3 regions of the Bacillus sp. NS1 genome follow, and region 2 is predicted to be linked to each of the others. Evidence: riboswitches for the same ligand, from Rfam matches in the RefSeq annotation. Region 2 holds a riboswitch; each other region holds the start of a gene.
The links. A riboswitch is a leader RNA that binds a small molecule or an ion and turns the genes downstream of it on or off. The one in region 2 is predicted to bind thiamine pyrophosphate.
Positions count from the first base shown of each region.

Region 1: it holds a riboswitch for thiamine pyrophosphate, as region 2 does, so the genes downstream of both, AC4CV5_RS08835 (acetylornithine deacetylase) here and thiU (HMP/thiamine ABC transporter substrate-binding protein ThiU) in region 2, are expected to answer to the same signal.
Region 3: it holds a riboswitch for thiamine pyrophosphate, as region 2 does, so the genes downstream of both, thiC (phosphomethylpyrimidine synthase ThiC) here and thiU (HMP/thiamine ABC transporter substrate-binding protein ThiU) in region 2, are expected to answer to the same signal.

Region 1 covers NZ_JBZAZF010000002.1:639,336-641,603, forward strand. The annotation lists gene sigG (RNA polymerase sporulation sigma factor SigG) at 1-168, shown strand, start outside; gene AC4CV5_RS08830 (ABC transporter ATP-binding protein) at 322-1,116, shown strand; TPP riboswitch at 1,129-1,231, shown strand; gene AC4CV5_RS08835 (acetylornithine deacetylase) at 1,318-2,268, shown strand, end outside.
Region 2 covers NZ_JBZAZF010000002.1:424,779-427,046, reverse strand. The annotation lists gene ykoH (two-component system sensor histidine kinase YkoH) at 1-354, opposite strand, end outside; gene ykoG (two-component system response regulator YkoG) at 358-1,044, opposite strand; TPP riboswitch at 1,146-1,258, shown strand; gene thiU (HMP/thiamine ABC transporter substrate-binding protein ThiU) at 1,354-1,956, shown strand; gene AC4CV5_RS07715 (ECF transporter S component) at 1,958-2,268, shown strand, end outside.
Region 3 covers NZ_JBZAZF010000002.1:2,423-4,690, forward strand. The annotation lists gene AC4CV5_RS05470 (spore coat protein) at 1-10, opposite strand, end outside; gene AC4CV5_RS05475 (Type 1 glutamine amidotransferase-like domain-containing protein) at 136-828, shown strand; TPP riboswitch at 897-1,004, shown strand; gene thiC (phosphomethylpyrimidine synthase ThiC) at 1,135-2,268, shown strand, end outside.

The DNA of each region.
Region 1 (2,268 bases), 210 kb from region 2:
GAGGGCATGAGAAGACTGAATGATAGGGAAAAAATGATTTTAAGAAAGCGATTCTTCCAAGGAAAAACACAAATGGAAGTAGCCGAAGAAATCGGGATTTCCCAAGCGCAGGTGTCCAGGCTTGAAAAAGCGGCTATCAAACAAATGAATAAGAATATTCATCAATAATGAAATGGAAAGCCTTTAAAACAATTTTTGTTTTAAAGGCTTTTCTATTAATTGCGGGCGGTTTACGTTTTGGAAAAAATAAGGTATCCTAGTCCGTGCAAAGTTTTATGAAAATTTAAATAATTATAAAGAGCAGTAAAGAGGAGGACCACAATGATTTTGCAGCTTGACAATGTCTCACTAAAACGGAATGGAAAATGGATACTGAGAGATATTCATTGGAAAGTAGAAGAAAAGGAAAATTGGGTGCTTTACGGACTGAATGGCGCCGGAAAGACAGCGCTGTTAAATATGCTTTGCTCATATTATTTTCCAACATCGGGCGAGATGCAGGTGCTTGGCCATGAATTTGGTAAAACGGAGCTTGGGGAGAAGCTCAGAAGGAAAATTGGCCTCGTCTCAGCGGCTCTTCAGCAAAAGTTTTATCCTGCAGATTCAGCATTTGAAATTGCTTTAAGCGGAGCTTACGCTTCGATTGGCTTATATGAAACACCAAGTGCAGAAATCAGGGAAAAAGCAATTGGCTTGTTAGAGGACTTGGGAGCAATTGAATATGCCGACCGTCGCTATGAAACCCTTTCTCAAGGAGAAAAACAAAGAGCTTTGATTGCAAGAGCGCTAATGGCCGATCCAGAGCTGCTGATATTGGACGAACCAGTCACAGGGCTGGATTTTATTGCCCGGGAAAAGCTGTTAGATACGATTACATACATTGCAAATAAAGAAAACGCGCCATCGATCCTTTATGTGACGCATCATGCGGAAGAAATTTTGCCGGTGTTTGACAAAGCCCTTTTGTTAAAAAAGGGAGAGGTCTTTAAATCGGGGGAAATAAAGGAAATGCTGACTGATCAAATACTTTCTGCTTTTTTTGATACGCCAATCCATGTATTATGGAATCAGGATCGGCCGTTTTTAACAAGAGCAGAGCCGATAACGAATGCCTGACAAACACATATCGATTCATCCTAGGGGTGCTTTTCGAAGCTGAGAGAGATATTTGTCTCAACCCTTTTGACCTGATCTGGATCATGCCAGCGGAGGGAAGCGGTGAAAAATTCAGAGTACGTAGGACTCTGTTTGTTTTTATTGAGCCGTTTCATAACATATGAAACGGCTTTTTGATTTTAAGTAAAGGAGCGGATCACATTGAATCAACAAATAGACTCTCTGATAAAAAAAGTGGAAGACCAAAAGGAGGAGCTTATTCAGCTTGCAAAAACGCTGATTTCTTATCAAACACCTGCTCCGCCTGCAAGAAATACAGACGGCATTCAATCATGGATTGCCGGATTTTTAAATGAAATGGGATTCACGATTGACAAATGGAATGTGTACCCGGGAGATCCCAATGTTGTAGGCCTGCTAAAGGGAACAGATTCAGCAGATTATCATAGCTTGATCATCAATGGTCATGTAGATGTGGCAGAGGTAAAAGAGGATGAGGATTGGGAGCATGATCCGTTTCATCCAATCGAAAAAAACGGTCTCTTAATCGGGCGAGGCGCTTCTGATATGAAAGGCGGAATGGCGTGTGTGCTGTTTGCTGTCAAATTGATTCGTGAAGCCGGCATTGAACTTCCCGGTGATTTGATTCTGCAATCGGTTATCGGGGAGGAAGTCGGAGAAGCCGGTACGCTTGAATGCTGCAAGAGGGGCTATCATGCTGATTTTGCAGTTGTTGCGGATACGAGCGATATGCATATTCAAGGCCAAGGCGGTGTCATTACAGGCTGGATCGAAATCAAAAGCAGTCAAACGTTTCATGATGGGACGAGGCGGAATATGATTCACGCAGGCGGAGGAACATTTGGAGCAAGCGCAATTGAAAAGATGGCAAAAATCATTGCAGGCCTCGGTGAACTTGAACGCCACTGGTCCATTATGAAAAGTTATCCCGGTTTTAAACCAGGCACAAATACGATTAACCCGGCTGTCATAGAAGGCGGCAGACATGCGGCTTTTATAGCGGACGAGTGCCGGCTGTGGATCACAGTCCATTTTTACCCGAATGAAACTCATGAACAAGTGGCAGCGGAAATAGAAGATTACATTAACCGGCTGAGTGACAGTGATATTTGGCTTAGGGAAAACCGCCCT
Region 2 (2,268 bases):
CAGTTTGCCGTCATGTTTCCTTACATCTGCCGTTTCACCGCTATGAAAAGCGAGAGGAACATCTTTATATGCTTTTTCTTTTGTCATGGTCATGACGGCTTTTTGATCACCATTCACTACACGGACCATGCCGTTTGCCGGAAGATAGGCCTGTAGCATGTCCTGCAAAGCGACTCCTTCTGTTTCAGCAGCATGCAGCGCTTCTGCAATGTTATCCGTCTCATCTGCAAGCCGGGACGCATCCTTTGATGTCAGCGCGGACGAAAAAATGAGATAGACTGCGGTATGAACCAAAATTAATAAAATCAATAGCGATATTGTTGTATACAGATGAATCTTGGTCTTCAGCTTCATCGTTTACCCCTTAATGGCATAGCCGACCCCGCGAACAGTATGGATCAGCTGTTTTTCGTAAGGGTAGTCCAGTTTTTTTCTGATGTATCTAATGTAGACGTCCACCACATTTGTATCACCGATATAATCAAATCCCCATACTGTGTTTAAAATCTGCTCCCGTGTCAGCACTTGCTGCGGATGCTTCAGCATATAGACGAGCAAATCAAATTCACGCGGCGTTAATTCTACCTCTTTGTCTCCGCGTCTCACTTCACGTGTTTTTTCGTTCACCCGCAAGTCATCATATGTAAGAAAAGTGCCAACATCTTCTGTTTTTGTGCCATTTTGGCGCAACGCCGCCCTGATTCTCGCAAGTAATTCCTCAATTTCAAATGGTTTGGTGACATAGTCATTCGCTCCGATGTCCAGCCCTGTTACCTTATCAGGTATACTGTCGCGCGCCGTTAATAAAATGACCGGTGTCTGCTGATCCGTTTTTCTCAAGCGGCGCAGTACTTCCAGGCCGCTAAGCCCCGGAAGCATGACATCAAGAAGCACTAAGGAATACCCGCCATCCGCGGCCGCATTCAGTCCTTCTGTGCCATTGTGTTTGATGGTGACGCTATATCCTTCATATTCCAGTTCAAGCTGGATTACCCTGGCGATTTTTTCTTCATCTTCCACAATTAATATGTGCCCTTTATCCAAAATTGATCATCCTCCCCTGTCCCTATATGAAAAAAATGATTTCATTGTTTACAAAATGATTCTTATCATCTATTATGATGTCAAAATAAAAAATTGTATACGGAAAGCACTAGGGGTGCTGTTTTGGCTGAGATAAAGCGCGGGAGAAACGCGCTTTGATCCCTTATGACCCGATCTGGATAATACCAGCGTGGGGAAGTGCAGGTTGACCGAATGGTGTATTTTTTGTGCGCTTAATCGATCTATGACTGCATATTCCCTTAGGATATGCAGTTTTTTATTTTACCAAAAAAACAGGAGGTCGGAGAAATGGAACATATTTGCGGTACAAGCAGAATCGCCGGTTTTCGCTTCTCTTTATATCCGATGACGGATGATTTTATCAGTGTGATCAAATCTGCGCTGAAAAAAACAGACACATCTAAGGTATGGACGAAAACCGACCATATCAGCACAGTTCTGCGCGGTTCAATTGATCATGTATTCGACGCTGCCAAAGCCATTTACCTTTATGCGGCGAATAGCGAAAAACACATCGTCGTGAACGGCACGTTTTCCATCGGATGCCCGGGCGATACTCAGGGAGATACATATCTTTCCGCAGACGATAAGCGTGCCAATGAAGATGCTGTCCGAAACCTGAACGCGGAAGCACCATGCCAATTTGCGCTTTATCCGCTGAATGAGCCGGATTATATGAGTTTGATCATGGATGCTGTCGACATTGCGAAAGCAGAAGGCACTTTCGTACAGGGTGTTCATTACGCGAGCGAGCTTGACGGGGATGCGCATGACGTATTCAGGACACTGGAGGCCGTTTTCCGCATGGCTGAACAGCAAACAAACCACGTAACCATGACTGTGAATCTCTCGGCTAACAGTCCATCAAGAAAAAACAGAAAGCAGGGATAAAATGAAAAGCTGGAAAGTAAAAGAAATTGTCATCATGTCCGTTATCAGTATCGTATTTGCCGTTGTTTATTTATTATTTACGCATTTTGGAAACGTACTTGCAGGTATGTTCGGGCCAATCGCCTATGAACCGATTTACGGCATTTGGTTTATCGTTTCTGTCATCGCCGCGTACATTATTCGAAAACCGGGTGCAGCACTAGTTTCTGAAATCATTGCCGCTCTCGTTGAGTGCCTGCTGGGAAACCCGTCCGGCCCAATGGTCATCGTCATCGGCATTGTTCAAGGTCTCGGAGCTGAGGCTGTATTTCT
Region 3 (2,268 bases), 420 kb from region 2:
AATCGTTCAATGGCTTCACCTCCTGTTATGTCAGGGATTTTATCTCCTAGATCTTCCTATTAAGTATTTAACCTTATATCATGCATTTATACAAAATGCTATAATGAGTAACAAATTTTTCCGGGGAGTGGGATGATGAAACAGATTATTGCAATGGATGGCCGGGGTTTTTCGATGGAGCCGGAAAATTTGGCCCTCGATCAATACATCATCAATCAATCGGAACGGAAGCCGCCTCGCATTTGTTTTTTGCCGACGGCGAGCGGTGATTCCCAAAATTATGTTCAGCGATTTTATCATGCATTTCAAACACTGGATTGTGTGCCGTCTCATTTATCCTTATTTAAGCCGCCGTCAACAGATTTAACTTCTTTTGTTATGGAAAAGGACGTGATTTATGTTGGCGGGGGGAGTACGCGGAACATGCTTGTGCTGTGGAAGGAGTGGGGGCTGGATCTTATTCTTAGAGAGGCATGGAAGAACGGTGTGATTTTAGCTGGATTAAGTGCCGGTGCGATCTGCTGGTTTGAAGAAGGGGTGACAGATTCAGCCGGACCGCTGACAAGCATGAAAAGTTTAGGTTTTTTGCAAGGGAGCTTCTGTCCTCATTATGACGGTGAAAAGGATCGGAGACCGATATACCACCAGCTGATATCTAACGAATTCTTGTGCGATGGCTATGCGGCGGACGACGGAGCGGCTCTTCATTTCATAAATGAACAGCTGTTTCAGATAGTGAGTTCAAGACAGGATGCAAAGGCATATCGGGTGATGAAGGGTGAACATGACATATCTGAAACCCCGCTGCCCGTCAGATATTTAGGGTGAATTGGCTGAATATTTTCTACATTTCTCTTTTTTTCAGATTGTTTTTATGTTAAGATGAGTGCGAAATCAATAGTTACTGGGGGTGCCCGCTTTCGGGCTGAGAGAGAAGGTAAGCTTCTTAACCCTTTGGACCTGATCTGGTTCGTACCAGCGTGGGGAAGTAGAGGAATAGCTTTTATTATTGTCGTGTGGGCAATAATATGTTTCTTTCTGACTGCAACCGGGTTCATTATTTGAATCCGGTTTTTTGTGCTGGTTATGGGCTTGATTTTGTCCTTTCAAACGAAGAGAGGGGAAGGATCAGTGATGCAAAACGATTCAGTGCAGCAAGCCAACATTTCCATTATGTCAAGTTTTTCGGGGAGCAAGAAAGTGTATGTGGAGGGTTCTACTTCGGACATCCAAGTGCCAATGAGGGAAATCGCGTTAAGTCCGACGACAGGGTCGTTCGGCGAAGAGGAAAACGCGCCTGTGCGTGTTTATGATACAAGCGGACCGTATACGGACCCTGAGGTGACCATCAATATTCAAGAAGGATTAAAGCCTCTCCGCCAAAAATGGATCACAGAGCGCGGCGATGTCGAAGAATATGAAGGACGGGCGATAAAACCAGAAGATAACGGTTATAAAAAAGCAAATCCAAACGTGAGCTACCCAGGACTAAAGCGGAAACCGCTGAGGGCGAAAGCTGGCCAAAATGTCACTCAAATGCATTATGCCAAAAAGGGGATCATTACACCTGAGATGGAGTTTATCGCAATTCGCGAGCATGTGTCTCCTGAATTTGTTAGAGATGAGGTAGCAAGCGGCCGGGCGATCATTCCTTCAAATATTAATCACCCTGAAAGTGAACCAATGATTATCGGCCGGAATTTCCATGTGAAGATTAATGCGAATATCGGGAATTCAGCGGTTACGTCATCCATTGAAGAAGAAGTGGAAAAAATGACGTGGGCCATCCGCTGGGGAGCGGATACAATGATGGATCTTTCTACCGGAAAAGACATTCATACGACGCGTGAATGGATTATCCGCAATTGCCCTGTCCCTGTGGGAACTGTTCCGATTTATCAGGCGCTTGAAAAGGTAAACGGCGTAGCGGAGGATTTAACGTGGGAGATTTATCGTGATACACTGATCGAGCAGGCAGAGCAGGGAGTGGATTATTTTACGATACACGCTGGTGTTTTGCTTCGGTATGTGCCGCTGACTGCCAAACGGACAACTGGAATCGTGTCACGCGGGGGAGCGATTATGGCGCAGTGGTGTCTGGCTCATCATCAGGAAAGCTTTCTGTATACACATTTTGAAGAAATCTGCGAAATCATGAAAACGTATGATATTGCTTTTTCTCTTGGGGATGGTCTGCGTCCCGGATCAATCGCTGATGCCAATGACGAAGCGCAGTTTGCTGAATTAGAGACGCTTGGAGAGCTGACG